DNA from 3 places in the Paenibacillus sp. SAFN-117 genome. Region 2 is predicted to be linked to each of the others. Evidence: riboswitches for the same ligand, from Rfam matches in the RefSeq annotation. Region 2 holds a riboswitch; each other region holds the start of a gene.
What was found. Region 2 has a riboswitch for cyclic di-AMP ahead of ACTHRH_RS15210 (3D domain-containing protein). Riboswitches for the same ligand answer to the same signal wherever they lie in the genome.
Positions count from the first base shown of each region.

Region 1 (4,689 bases), on a different contig from region 2:
CGGGGCGGAGCCGTTGATTATGGATAGCGTCTTTGAAGTGATCGACCACAATCCTTCCATCATCATTCTAATGGAGTATTTGCCGGTTATATGGCGCGGAGGCACCCCGGGTCCGATTCTGCAGAAATTTGTCCAACGCGGATTCCGGTTTCATATTTTGTTCAGAGATGGACAGGTGGTGCCTACCGATGCAGCGGGATTGGAGGCGCATCAAGACCCTGATCAACTGGACTTGCTGATTGTCCGCTGAAGCTGCGCCTGTATCCAGGAGCAGTAACCACATTTTAAGAGATGGGAACGGAGCAAGCGGCAAGCAAGTGTCATCGTTTTACTTATCAGCTCCCTGCAGTGCACACTTGCATAGCTGGGCCCAAACCATAAATTAAGCCGAAACTAATAAAAATCGTAAGAAGGTATCCTTCTTACGATTTTTTGCGCTTATGGACAGAAGAGCGGTCATTTCGCTTTCTCAATGATAAGCCCTATCGAGGTAGTGACATATTGCGCCAACAGCAGTCTTAAGTGCGGATTTGAATGGGGGGGAACATCAATATGGCGGTCTATCGGGCCGGTGCCTACCGAATAATCGACTTCTATGGAATGTCCTTGTGCGCGCAGCGTATGGACCATCCATTCGATGTCCTTAAGGCGGAAGAGGACCGTAGGGCCTTCTTCCAGCGTCTGGTCGTTGGAGGAAAGGTTGAATTCGGTCGTATGAATGGCAACTCCCCCGGGCTTCAGGCAGTTCATTTGGTTCAAGATAAACTGCTTGCCCAGCGCAATCGATCCACAGTGCTCGAAGGAGCAGGAGGACCAGGTAAAATCGAATTGGTTAAATAAATGCGGAGGAATCGCATTCATATTGACCACTTCAAAGGTAACCCGCTGACGAAATAATTCAGGATCGCATAACCCTCTTTCATTCAAATCCTGAATACCTGCGGCATGCATGTTGGATTGCGCCCAGCCCTGTACGGAGGCGGAGGGAGCATCCAGATCGGTGGCCGTGATATAGCAGCCTCTGGAAGCAAATAAGGAGGCGAGCGGCTCTTTGCCGACACCAAATCCCAATCCTCTTCTGCCGGGGCCTAGCATTCCCCGTTCCAACAACCCTTGATAGATATAACAGTATTCCCACAGCTTTCGATGATACTGCAGAGGCTCCTTCAAGGCGAGGCAAGCTTCCTGTAGCCAGACGGACTCGAAGTCCTGTTGTTTGCACACCTGTGAAATCAACATTGAACGGATCGCTCCTTCTGCGAAGAGGATTTGAAAATAGTCCAAATGCAGTGATGTTTCTATGGTATGCGTATCTTCGGAAGGAAGGCACGGCACAGGGCCAGAGCAGCAGAGTCTTTCCATATTTTACTCGTTTAACCGGCTATTAAAATATGCTAGACTTTAACCGCCGAAACTTCAATAAATTTTCTTGAAGTGCGGGGGACGGTATGTGCCGACAATTGGGCTTGCTCGGCACTTGGGGTGAGTCGCTTATATTAGCGTAGGGATACTTCCTTTTCTCCCGAATCCGACAACTAACTCCGCAGGCAGCGAAAAGGAGCTCAGTATGAAACGATTGGTTAAAACAACAGTAATAGCGTTTACATTAAGTGTGTCTTTGGCCAGTTTGTCTTCTCCGGCTTTCGCCGCATCCTATCAGGTTCAGGATAATGATAGTTTATGGACAATCTCCGAGAAGAATCAGCTATCCTTGGAGGCCGTTATCAATGCCAACATGGGAGTGGATATGTATAACCTGCAAAGCGGCCAGACGATTACGCTTCCAGTATCTACGGAGCATTCTTATGCCGTGCAGAAGGGGGATTCCTTCTGGACAATAGCGCAGAAATTAAATATTCCTCTAGACTTGTTAATGGCGGCCAATTCTCAATATGATCCCTATAATTTATATCCGGGGCTTGTGCTGGAATTGCCGGAAGGCTACACGAATTCGAACCACTCGGTAGCTGCCTTAAGTGCGAGTCCGGAGTCTGCTCCGGCGCCTGCGAGCAATGCGCAAACGATAACGACGCCGACGGGCGAAACCTATACTTACAGCAAAGTTATACAGGCTTCCGCTACCGCTTATTCCGCCTCGCATGAAGAGAACGGATGGGGGCCTGTCGATTACTACGGTAATCCTCTGAAACTGGGAACGATAGCCGTAGATCCGGCAGTCATTCCTATGAATTCTACCGTTTATATTACCGGTTATAACAGTCAGGGGCTTCCTGTCGGAGGAATGATCGGCAAGGCAACCGACCAGGGCGGAGCGATTAAGGGCGACCGGATTGACATCTTTATGCCGGGCAGCCGTTCAACTGCAAGCCAATTCGGCATTCAGAACGTAACCGTTTATGTATTGAACTAAAGATACGGCATCCTAATGATTTGCATAAACGATCAGTCTCGTAATAGGCGAGGCTGATTTTTTTTTCAATGAACATGGGCGGGATCAAACCAACCTGCGGGCTCAAGCATACTTTGTAATTATCCGGGTGTAAGCCTGCAGGGAGGTGCAAGATGGGGATAGAGCTGATCGGAATCCATTGGGTGTATGTAGGGTTTGTCGTCATGATTATCGGCTGCATGATCATGAGAAGGGATACATCGCTTGTATGTATAGCCGGAATCTTTCTGCTCGGCTGGTTGGCTACATCGTCCTTAAGCCAATCTGTAAGCGGAATCTTCAACAGCTTTATCTATGCGATCACAGAGCTGTTGAATACGATACTGATTATTTCGATTATCGTGTCCATGGGCCGGGTGTTAACGAGAACGGGAATTAATGAAACGATGGTGTCCCCCTTTATCCGACTGATGAGAAGTCCCGGCCTAGCCTATTGGACAGTCGGATTGGTCATGCTGGTTATTTCCTTCTTCTTCTGGCCGTCTCCCGCCGTGGCGCTCATCGGGGCCGTGCTGCTGCCGGCTGCGGTTCGGGTCGGTCTGCCGCCGCTCGGTGTTGCCATCGCAATGAATTTGTTCGGCCACGGCATAGCCTTATCGGGGGACTTCGTCATTCAGGGGGCTCCCAAGCTGACGGCCGACGCTGCGGGTATACCGGTCTCCGAGGTTGTCCAGGCCAGCATTCCGTTAGTTCTGGTCATGGGAACGGTGACGACTGTAGCTGCCTTCTGGCTGATGCGCCGGGAGATGGCAGCCGGGAAGCTTACTCTCGCTACCGGAGCGGTCCGCAAGGGGGAAGCCAGAGCGGAAGGAGGAGAGGACCCCCTGGCCGCTGCCCTGCCGGACAAAGCCAAAAAAATTATGGCCGTCATCATTCCACTGTTATTTGTTGGCGACTTGGCAGCCATGTATTTCTTCAAGCTGCAGGGAGGGGAGGCAACGGCTCTGGTCGGGGGAACCTCAGTGGTCATTCTGATCACCATCACCCTGCTTGCTCATCGCAACCGGGGACTGGAGAGAACGACACAGTATCTGGTGGAAGGCCTGCAGTTCGGCTTCAGGGTATTCGGGCCCGTCATTCCGATCGCCGCTTTCTTCTATCTGGGGGATTCGGCCTTCTTCAATTTATTCGGCAGTGTTCTGCCTGAGGGGTCTCAAGGCATCGTCAATGATTTGGGGCTCGCTCTCGCCAATACGGTTCCGGTTAACAAGGAGGTGGGCGCCGTTACCCTTACGACCGTCGGCGCCATTACCGGATTGGATGGCTCCGGATTTTCGGGAATCTCGTTGGCCGGCTCCATCGCCCAATTATTCGGTACGGCCATCGGCTCCGGGATCGCTACATTGACTGCGCTGGGTCAAATTGCCGGAATTTGGGTCGGAGGAGGAACCTTGATTCCCTGGGCATTGATTCCCGCCGCGGCGATCTGCGGGGTAGATCCTTTCGAGATGGTTCGCCGCAATGTACGGCCGGTTGTGATCGGCTTGGTCGTGACGACCATTGTCGCTATGTTCCTGATCTAAATTTTCCCGAACGCCAAAGATGGCACTCCTTATGTCTAAACGTGAACGGCTAACGCTGCACGCCCGGTTCGGACCTTGTTCATCGTGCTGTAGCCGACTTTTCACATGAAGCTTGCCGAGCTGATCGTTCCAAGCAGCCTCTGGCGCAAAGCATGCCAAGACTGCGCAAATCCAAACCGGGCGTAACGTATCCGTTCGCCCGGTTTTTAAGGAAGTGCCTTCTATAGATCGGCCCCGTTCTGATGATTCGTTGCCGAACAATGATTAATTATATTTAGGCAGCCAGTCGCCATGGGCTTCGATCAAGTCATCGCACAAGGAGACAATATCATCGATGGAGAGCTCTGCCGATGTATGCGGGTCCAGCATGGCGGCGTGATAAATATGCTCTCTCTTGCGGGTGATCGCCGCTTCGATGGTCAATAACTGGGTGTTTATGTTCGTCCGGTTCAGTGCGGCTAGCTGCGGAGGCAAATCTCCTACATAGGTCGGCGTGACGCCGCTTGCGTCTACGAGGCAAGGAACCTCAACGCAGGCCTCCTTGGGAAGATTGGTGATCAGTCCGGTGTTCATCACGTTCCCACCGATTTTGAACGGGCGGTTCGTCTCCATCGCATCGAAAATATAGGAGGCGTATTCATTGGAGCGTTTATGCTCAAGGCTGCGGTTGTTCACCAGTTCATCGCGCATGGTCTGCCATCTTTCGATTTGCCGGATGCAGCGCCGCGGATATTCGTCCAACGGAATATTATAACG
Region 1 covers NZ_JBQCLK010000009.1:26,485-31,173, forward strand. Annotated here, with positions in the region: gene ACTHRH_RS07755 (FkbM family methyltransferase) at 1-250, shown strand, start outside; gene ACTHRH_RS07760 (SAM-dependent methyltransferase) at 457-1,239, opposite strand; cyclic di-AMP (ydaO/yuaA leader) riboswitch at 1,397-1,565, shown strand; gene ACTHRH_RS07765 (LysM peptidoglycan-binding domain-containing protein) at 1,568-2,371, shown strand; gene ACTHRH_RS07770 (hypothetical protein) at 2,524-3,933, shown strand; gene ACTHRH_RS07775 (alpha-glucosidase/alpha-galactosidase) at 4,198-4,689, opposite strand, start outside.
Region 1: linked by a shared signal. The riboswitch ahead of ACTHRH_RS07765 (LysM peptidoglycan-binding domain-containing protein) and the one ahead of ACTHRH_RS15210 (3D domain-containing protein) in region 2 are both predicted to bind cyclic di-AMP.

Region 2 (4,689 bases):
CGAATAATCGTCGTGGAAATAACAGGACAGAAATGTTCTCTGCTTCTCCGTCAGAAGCTCCGAATAAAAATCAAACAACAGGTTGATCCGGTTTGTCTTCTCCAGCATCGGATGCCCGGGCATGGCTTCCACCCCCGTCAAGGAAAAACACTTTACACACTTTGCTTATTGTAACCGACCCGTTTATTGTTGTCAAGCGAATAACCTTGACAGCCATACCATTCTGCATCCGATACCTGAATCGTCCGCAGCCGTCGATCGTGGCGGCATCCTTCAGCTCAGTTTCCGTGCGGAATTCGGTTTACCGATCCTTCCGGCTGTATTCTTTTGCCAATTTATGATTTAACGGATAAATCCCCCTGGTCATAACAAAATAATAGAATATGAAAAATATCGGAGGGAAGAAACTATGAAACGCCGCCATCTGTATCTAATTGCACTCAGCTTGCTGCTCATCGTTGTTTACGGATGCGGTATCGGCAGGGAAAAAGATAACAGCTCGCAGCCATTCGGACCGGATACGACGGATTCGCTCATGTCCAAAGTCGAACAGAACTCTGAACGGACACAAGAGCAGGCCGTTCTTCCTAAACTGCCCGCAGCCTCTCCCGTTCCGGAGAAACCGGCAGATCCCGCTCCGCCCGCAACAGAACCGCCGAAGCCTTCAACCGGCGGCAAGGAGAACCGTTCACCGGCTGAACCGAAAGCATCGCCGTCTGTCCGGGAGCAGCCTCCCGTTCCTGCAGCGCAGGCTCCTCAACCGTCTGAGCCGGACAAGCATAAGGAGAAAGCTAAATTAAGCAAGCCCAAGCCTTTGCCCAAGCAGTCCGGTGAGGTCGCGGCCGGGAATAAAACGACCCGACAATCCTCGGGCACGTCATCTCAACTGACCTTGTCCGAGTTAAGGGCTAAATATCCCGATTCCTTTCGGCTCAAGGGCTCTTCCAAAGGAAAGAAGGTCGCTCTGACCTTCGACGACGGACCGGACCAAAGATTCACTCCGCAAGTATTGGATGTTCTAAAGAAGTACAATGTCAAAGCCACCTTCTTTCTGGTCGGCTATCGGGCGGAGGCCAATCCGGCAGTCGTGAAACGAATTGCTAAGGAAGGGCATGTCATAGGAAACCACTCCTACAATCACCCGAATTTTCCCAAGCTGCCGGTCACCGTCTTTGAACAGCAAATCAATCGGACCCAGAACATTCTCAGCCGTCTGATCGGCTATGAACCGAAATATATACGCCCTCCTTACGGAGCGATAAATGAAGAACAGCTTCAATGGGCGATTAAGAATCAATTTCTGATCGTCAATTGGGATGTAGATTCGTTGGATTGGAAAGGGCTTGACGCGAAGCAGGTTTCCGCCAATATTCTCAATCATGCGCATGCGGGAGCCATTATCCTTCAGCATTCCGCAGGAGGCGACGGCCAGAACCTATCGGGAACTATCGAGGCCCTTCCCGGAATTATCGAGAAGCTGCAGGCGGACGGTTATGAGCTTGTTACGATTCCCCAGCTGCTGAACATGTCCAAGAGCAAATAGTGCGGGTTTTCCATCGGTTAACCAATCGTTTGAATGATATGTACAGGAGCTATAGAAACAGCAGCCGGAAGAAGAGGGACTCCGGCTGCTGTTTACTTAATCCAGAATGTAGATTTGCACATTTTGTTTGCCGAATTTCATCGCCTGCTGCCGGGAATCGGGAACGAAAACATCCACCCGGTTTCCTTTGATCGCACCGCCTATATCGGTAGCTGTAGCTACCATTCCTCCTGCCGGAAGCCCGTCATAGGAATAGCCGGTAATAAAGACCTTCGACCCCAGCGGGATGACGGCAGGATCCACTGCAATACTACCGACCTGCAGAGGATTTCCGAAATAATCACGTCCTGCGTAGCCTCCGTTTTCCTCGGCCGATGCCGTATAGGCAGACGCTACCGCAGGAATTGCTTTCTTATATGTTAAGGTTTGCCCGGTCGGAGTAACGATGACGTTTGCTTTCACCGGTACAGCGCGCATCGCCGGAGCCGATTTGCTCTCCTCCTGCTTCGGTTTGTCCGCTTTGGCTTTAGGAGTGGATGCGGCCAAAGGCTGGGCATGGACAGCGGGAGCGGGCGAACTCTGCTGAACGGGCGGAGCTTCCTCCTGAGCCGGCGCTTCGGGTGCTGCAGCCGCTAAAGCATCCCCCTGCGGTTGATCCGCCTGCTGCCCCGCAGGAACAGGCTGCGGCGCTTTAACCCACTGTGCGAACTTCATCTCCCGAGGATCCGTTCCATGGGCTTCGGTTTCGTTCCATTTCAGGGAGGCGGCGGATACGGTCGTAGCCAAACTGATAGCAACGGTGATCACGGCAATGATTCGGAACGGGACTTTGGAAATCAATCGATTCATAGACAAGGTTCTCCTTTAAGTACTGCCGACGAGGTTAGCTGTCGGGTTAGGATTGAGGATACAACCCCGCGTCTGTCGACGCTTCACCCCAAGCGGAAGACGATATAAGCTTTTTCCGCAAAAAACATCCCCCGTACTTATCTTTCATAACCGATAAGTTTTGGCATTAAGGAGGCTACCATACTCGTATTGGAATGAACATCCACAGAATTTGGCAAACGGTAATGTATGCGCTACACATCACGTAATTATGCATACCGTGAAATATTTTCCACATATCTATAAATGTGAATTTTATGGATCTATTGGTATTATTAGGTCTTTTTCCTATTCTCCAATTGTTCCTTGAAAATTTGCAGTTCCTTCATTTCCTCCGGAGTCAAGGCCGCCAGCTTCTGCTCCAGCCGAAGCTTTGCATAATGATATAGCCCGCCGTCCAATTTCGTTTTTTCGCGAATCAATTGGATAAGCTCCGGCGGGATATTTTGCTGCTGCGGTCTCTTCTCCGTGACGTTCCAGTATTGGTAAGAAGACTGCTTCCAATCGAATAAACGATTCATCAGAAACAGGCTTTCGTTAAACATTTCCGTAATTCCAACAAACGCATAGAAAGTGTCCAGATGGGTTATAGCCTTATCCAAATCGGGTATAAAGGGGTTGGCGAGCTGGGATGCTTGCGGATTCCAACTGGCGAAATAGGTCTTATTGTTCGTTAAATAATCCTCCAGGCTCATTTGAACGACTTGCGAATGCAGCGGATGCTCAGGGACCCTTCTAATATAATAGTACAAGGAAAGCACCTGCTCCACCGGTTCTCTGAGCATGGTGGCATAAATCGCCGGCTTCGGAATATAGGCATGAAGACCGAAAAAAAAATGTCCAAATATACATTTCACCTGCGAATGGGAACCCCTAATCATGTCCGGCAATTGACTTGCAGCCCGGACATAATCATCCCATTGATAATAAAAGGTTAACAGTTCCTCGGCCCTGTACTGGTTTAGCAGAATAGTATACATGGTCGTCCCGGCTGTTTTGGGAATATGCATGTATAGCAAAATTGGCTTTTCCTTCTCTTCCATCCTGTCCTCCTCCCGTTCCAAGCGGCTTGCCGCCTTTATTTCCGATTACATATCGATGCCGGAGAGAACTGTTATATAAAGGACCGTCTCCTCAAAAAATCCAGGATCAGCCGTGCCCCTTCCTCCTTGCTGCATTGTTCGGTATCCACTGTGACATCCGGATTTACCGGCTCCTCATATTCATCCGAAATGCCGGTAAATCGAGGCACCTCCCCCCTCAGCGCCTTGCGGTAAAGCCCTTTAACATCTCTGCGGATGCATTCCTTCAACGAACAGCGGACATAAACTTCAATATAGGGGTCAAGCTCTTGCCGCAAGTAATTTCGCATAGACTGATAAGGAGTGATGAAAGAAGCCAGCACAATCACTCCGTTTCGAGATAGAAGCCGGGCGACGAACGCCGCTCTCTCTATATTTTTCATCCGATCCTCTCTGGAAAAGCCTAAATCCGGAGCCAGATGCCTGCGCACGTCATCTCCATCCAGAACCTCGACCCGGGCACCCGCAGCAATCAATCCGGCTTTTACAAGCCCGCATAGCGTAGTTTTGCCCGCTCCCGATAGTCCGGTAAACCATACGGTCACCCCTGCGGACATCAGATCTCCTCCTTATGGCCTCTTCTATGCTTTACAGCGATTACCGTGCATGAATATGATAGAATATGACAAGACAAGCAAAATGGAAACGGACATCCATGGAGCCCTGTAAAAACCACTTCGAAGCTTATTCCGGGTACTTAGCGGGGAGCCCCAGAATTAAAAAAAGCTCCTAACGGAGCATATCGAGGATGAAACGCAGATCCTAATATTCCTGGCGAAAGGATAAGCGGCTATCACTGTCCTTTGGACAGGCGCGTTCACCAATGAAATACAAGAACAGGTAAAGTATAACTTATACATTTATTTAAAAATAGGACCGTTTCAACGGTCCTTCAAATCATCTTTACCATTTATCGCGCATAACCTCATCGCGCTTCTGCTTGAACTCCTCTTCGGTGATCAGCCCTTCTCTCCGCAATCTCTCCAGCTTCCTCAGCTTTTCTTCAAAATCAACGCTTGCTTCCTCCATACTGCGGTTCAGCGGCCTGTCCGGTCTGACATCCACTTCCCATTCCGCGGCTCCCTGGCTGGAAAACAAATTATAACCGTGGTACCCGGTAATGGCTATCGCAATGACCGTCCACAGCACTCCAAATATTCCCCCCGTAGGCATAAC
Region 2 covers NZ_JBQCLK010000022.1:14,850-19,538, forward strand. Annotated here, with positions in the region: gene ACTHRH_RS15200 (putative DNA-binding protein) at 1-123, opposite strand, end outside; gene ACTHRH_RS15205 (polysaccharide deacetylase family protein) at 410-1,543, shown strand; gene ACTHRH_RS15210 (3D domain-containing protein) at 1,640-2,392, opposite strand; cyclic di-AMP (ydaO/yuaA leader) riboswitch at 2,401-2,568, opposite strand; gene ACTHRH_RS15215 (hypothetical protein) at 2,707-3,474, opposite strand; gene cysC (adenylyl-sulfate kinase) at 3,546-4,070, opposite strand; gene ACTHRH_RS15225 (SHOCT domain-containing protein) at 4,417-4,689, opposite strand, start outside.

Region 3 (4,689 bases), on a different contig from region 2:
CTGCTTTAAGGTCTGGCCGGACATCTTGGACGGAACCGACAATTCCGCGAGCGTGTATTCCTCAGAGAGCTCGATATAATCGAGCAGATTAGGCGACACCAACTGGTGAGCAACTCTTGCCCCCATATCCCTCTCGGGGAAGATGATCCGGTCCACTCCAATCCGCTCCAGCACTTTACCGTGCAAATCGGAGAGAGCCTTGGCCACCACCTTCTTGATCCCGAGGTCCTTCAGCACAATGGCTGTCAGAATGCTGGCCTGTATATCATCGCCTATCGCCACGACCGCACAATCGAAATTTCGGATGCCCAGCGACCTGAGCATATCTTCATCCGTAGAATCGGCTTCAACGGTATAGGTCAGCTCTCCGCTCATTTCATTAACGATTTCCTCGCACTTGTCGATCCCCAGTACCTCGTATCCCAGTTTCACCAGCTCTTTAGCCAAGCTGGATCCGAATCGGCCCAGTCCGATTACCACATACTGATTTCCTTCCATGGTTTCAAGCTCCTATCCAATCGTAATTTTGCCTTCCGGGTACCGGAACAATTCTTTCTCTTTCTTCGGATTTAGTGCATAGGCTAATGTTAGAGGTCCAAGCCGGCCAAGAAACATTAGAAAGGAAATGATGATTTTTCCGATCGTCGACAGCTCCGGAGTCAACCCCATAGACAATCCAACCGTACCGAAGGCTGAAGTAACTTCGAACAGGATCATCAGGAATTGATGGTTCTCCGTAGTAGACAACACCATGGCCGAAATGATAACGATAACCAGGGCGAACAATGTTAGCGTAATGGCTTTATAAATCCGGTCCTTGGCCAGCCGATGGCGAAACATGACGATATCGTCCTTGCCTCGGACCATCGCTATCATGGCCCCGATCAGGATAGCGAAGGTCGTTGTCTTGATACCTCCCCCGGTCGAACCGGGCGAAGCCCCGATGAACATTAGAATAATCAGGAAGAATTGAGTGGCCTGTCTGAACGAGCCGACATCGAGCGTGCTCACTCCCCCCGAGCGCGGTGAAACCGCGTGGAAGAAGGAGGCTAACACCTTACTTCCTCCATTAAGAGGCCCGAGAGTAGCCGGATTGGTAAATTCGAAGGTGAAGATGACCACCGCCCCTCCGACAATAAGAACCGCCGATGTGAACAGAACTACTTTCGTATGCAGCAGAAGCCTCTTCCGCTTCTTATATTCCATCAAATCGGACATCACGATAAATCCGATTCCGCCCAGAATAATCAGGGCCATAGCTATAATGCTGACGATCGGGTCGTTCGTAAACAACGCTAGCCCGCTGAATCGGCCGCTGACTCCTCCGAATAAATCGAAGCCGGCATTATTAAACAATGAAATGGCATGAAACATTCCGAAGTAGACAGCTTCCGCGAACGGAAAATCAACGGACCAGCGCAAAGTAAGCAGGACGAAGGCCACGAACTCTATACTCAGCGAGTAAATAATGATTTTGCGGATGAGGCGGACGATTCCTTCCATGCTGTTCTGATTGAGCGCCTCTTGAAGAATAAGCCGCTCACGGAGCGATATTCTTTTCTTGAGCACCAGGGCAAAAAGCGTCGACATCGTCATAAAGCCCAGGCCGCCAATCTGGATAAGCAGCATAATGACCATCTGGCCGAAGACGGAATAAGTCGTCGCCGTATCCACAACTACGAGCCCCGTCAGACACATGGCTGAAGTAGCCGTGAACAATGCATCCACGAAGGGCACGGAACGGCCGTCAACCGACGCCATCGGAGTCGTCAGCAGGATGGTTCCTATCAGTATAATGATGATAAATCCGGAAGCCAAAATTTGCGGCGGATGCATTTTCGTAAACAATCGTTTCAGCAACGTTCATTCTCCTCTGGAAACAAAAAAAGCACTGGAAAACCAATGCTTTAGGCGTATGGTATCCTGACAGCAAGCCTACGAGGTTAGCTGACGGATTCGGGTGTGCAGGCACCCTATTTGCATTGGAACTAGCAAAATTCACCCCAGTTAAATGGTTCCCCCGCTTTCTAAAAGAAATTCGGCTTCTATTTAATTGATAACGATTATATCCTGCTTTTGGTCGGTATACAAAGTCTGTATTTTAGGAAAAAATCATGCTGTAAGGAAGTATTCGGGCAAAATGGTCAGGCAATGCAAGATTTCATTTTATTTTCACGCGATTTCCTTGCCTTGCATTGAATAAGACGAGTCGTTTCTTGAAGCTTATCAAGCGGTTTCCGTATTTTCGATAACGGTGAAGAGACACGGCCCAAGCAGAGGTAATCACTGGAAACAGGCCGTTATCTATGGTACTTTGGAATGAAGAAGATTATTGCGGAGGAGAATGCCCGTGGTTCCACACAGAATAAACCGTCCTCTTATTTGGCTGGCCATTATCGGCATAGTGTTATACTTCGGCGTCATCCTGATCAACCTGCTTCCCGGCGTTAACGGCGTAGAGGAAGAATTGTCAGGGCCGAAGGTGACTGAAGAGCAAGCGGCCGACCTGGCCCGGCAATTCGTCCACACCAAACAACCGGACTACACCCCTAACAAGATCAACATTATTTATCAGTCGGACAAAGGCTTGAGCGGTTATTTGCAAAAAGCGAAGCTGACCGAGGAATACAGCACCCGGTATGGAGACAATTACCCTCTCGATTATTGGGAAGTTCAAATGTTCGATTCGAGAAATCGTCTGAATTGGATCATTTTTGTCGGATTGAATGAACCCAAGGTGACGGCATGGAATCAGAAGCAAGCGGCCCCTGCCTCCTCAGGCTCTCAAGAAAGCCGCCGCTTGCTGGCCGAAAGCTTCCTGGCCGAGAACGGATATGATCCGGCGGATTTGCAGCTGATGCAAGGGTCCCGAAGCAGCCTGCTCATGTACGAAAGTGCCAAGGAGAGCATCGGCGAATCCAGGCTGCAGCTCGGAGTGGCCGTAAGAGGAGAGGAAGTGGTAGGCTTCGTTCCTTCCTTCTCGGTTCCGGAAAGCTTCCGCCAATGGCTTGCCGGGCAGGAGCGGTCTGCCGGCCTGATGTCTTATATCGGACTGGGCGGCATGTTTCTTTTGAGTATTGCGGCCTTGATCCTCGTTATTATTAACCGGAAGAAGGTCCGGTTCTCGCGGGGAATCCTCTTTGCTCTTATTTTCGCCGGGCTATACGGCCTTCACACGATAAATAGCTGGCCGGGAGCAAGCACACAAATTCCTCCGGAGGATGCCGCTATCTTCAACGTAATCTATATTGTGTTTACCTTTCTAATTATTGCGCTTCTGGCGGGCGCACAATATTTTGCAGCCATATCCGGTGACCAATTATGGAGAGCGCAGGGCTGGAATCCTTGGCCAAGATGGCGGGAGTCCAACTTTGGGGAGGATATGTTTTACGGAATGGGCCGAGGATATTTGCTCTGTTTGTTTATTCTCGGGGTACAGCAGGTTCTGTTCTTCATTGCCGGCGAAGCCTTCGATTCATTCGCAGTCAACGATCCGACCCAATCCGTGCTCAACATGTATTGGCCCGCCTTATTCCCGCTTCTTGCGTGGATGGCGGGAACCTCCGAAGAAATTATGTATCGGCTCTTCGGCATCGCCTTGTTTCAGAAGTGGTTCCGCCTCCGCTTCCTGGCAGTCCTGGTGCCGAGCATCATTTGGGCCTTGGGCCATACCGGCTACACGATTTATCCTAGCTACACGAGGTTATTCGAGGTGGCCGTGCTGGGGATCATCTTTGGATACATTTTCCTGAAATACGGCTTGATGACCGCCATCTTTACCCATGTCACGATGGATATTATTTTGATGGCTTTGTCACTGATGACGACTACACCCAGCACATCGAATATTCTGATCGGGGTTGGGTATATCCTGATGCCGGCTATCACCGGATATATATTGATGTGGGTCCACAGCCTGTTCCGTAAACGATCGGGCCCCGCGTCTACGGTATAACCGGAATCGGCCAAGAGAATTCCCGGATCCCGGAAGGCCGCTCAACGATAAACGGCTATCCATTCCTTTGAACAGACGCGTTTGGGAGAAACTTATACTTTGTATATTTCAAAAAAAGTGCACCTCAAGCCCCGTTTACAGGGATCATTAAAGGTGCACTTTTTATATGCATTAAGCCGATTATACCGTTTAATCAAGGACGACTGAGTCGCCCTCCTCCTCCTCGGTCTTCTTGTCCCCGCGGAGGGATGAAAGAATAGTTTCCGCCAGCTTCTCACCGATGCCCAACGGGCGAAAATCCTCAACGGCCGCCTCTCTTATTTTTTTCAGGGAGCCGAAATGCTTCAGCAGCAGCTTCCGCCGCTTCTCGCCAATACCGGGAATGGCATCCAATTGGGAGGCCACCATCGATTTGCCCCGTTGTTCGCGGTGGAAGGTAATGGCAAACCGGTGAACCTCATCCTGTATGCGCTGGAGCAAATAAAATTCATGACTGTCGCGCGGAAGCGGAACAACCTCCGGAGGATCTCCGGTCATAAGCTGGGCCGTTTTATGCTTGGCGTCCTTAACCAGCCCGCAAACCGGCAGGAACAGCCCCAGCTCATTCTCAAGCACATCCACGGCCGCCGATATCTGGCCTCTGCCCCCGTCGACGACAATCATATCCGGGAGCGGCAGCCCTTCTTTCAGCACTCTTTCGTAGCGCCGCCGGATAACCTCCCGCATCGTCTCGT
Region 3 covers NZ_JBQCLK010000012.1:58,935-63,623, forward strand. Annotated here, with positions in the region: gene ACTHRH_RS09855 (potassium channel family protein) at 1-498, opposite strand, end outside; gene ACTHRH_RS09860 (TrkH family potassium uptake protein) at 511-1,836, opposite strand; cyclic di-AMP (ydaO/yuaA leader) riboswitch at 1,919-2,054, opposite strand; gene ACTHRH_RS09865 (CPBP family intramembrane glutamic endopeptidase) at 2,351-3,955, shown strand; gene uvrC (excinuclease ABC subunit UvrC) at 4,145-4,689, opposite strand, start outside.
Region 3: linked by a shared signal. The riboswitch ahead of ACTHRH_RS09860 (TrkH family potassium uptake protein) and the one ahead of ACTHRH_RS15210 (3D domain-containing protein) in region 2 are both predicted to bind cyclic di-AMP.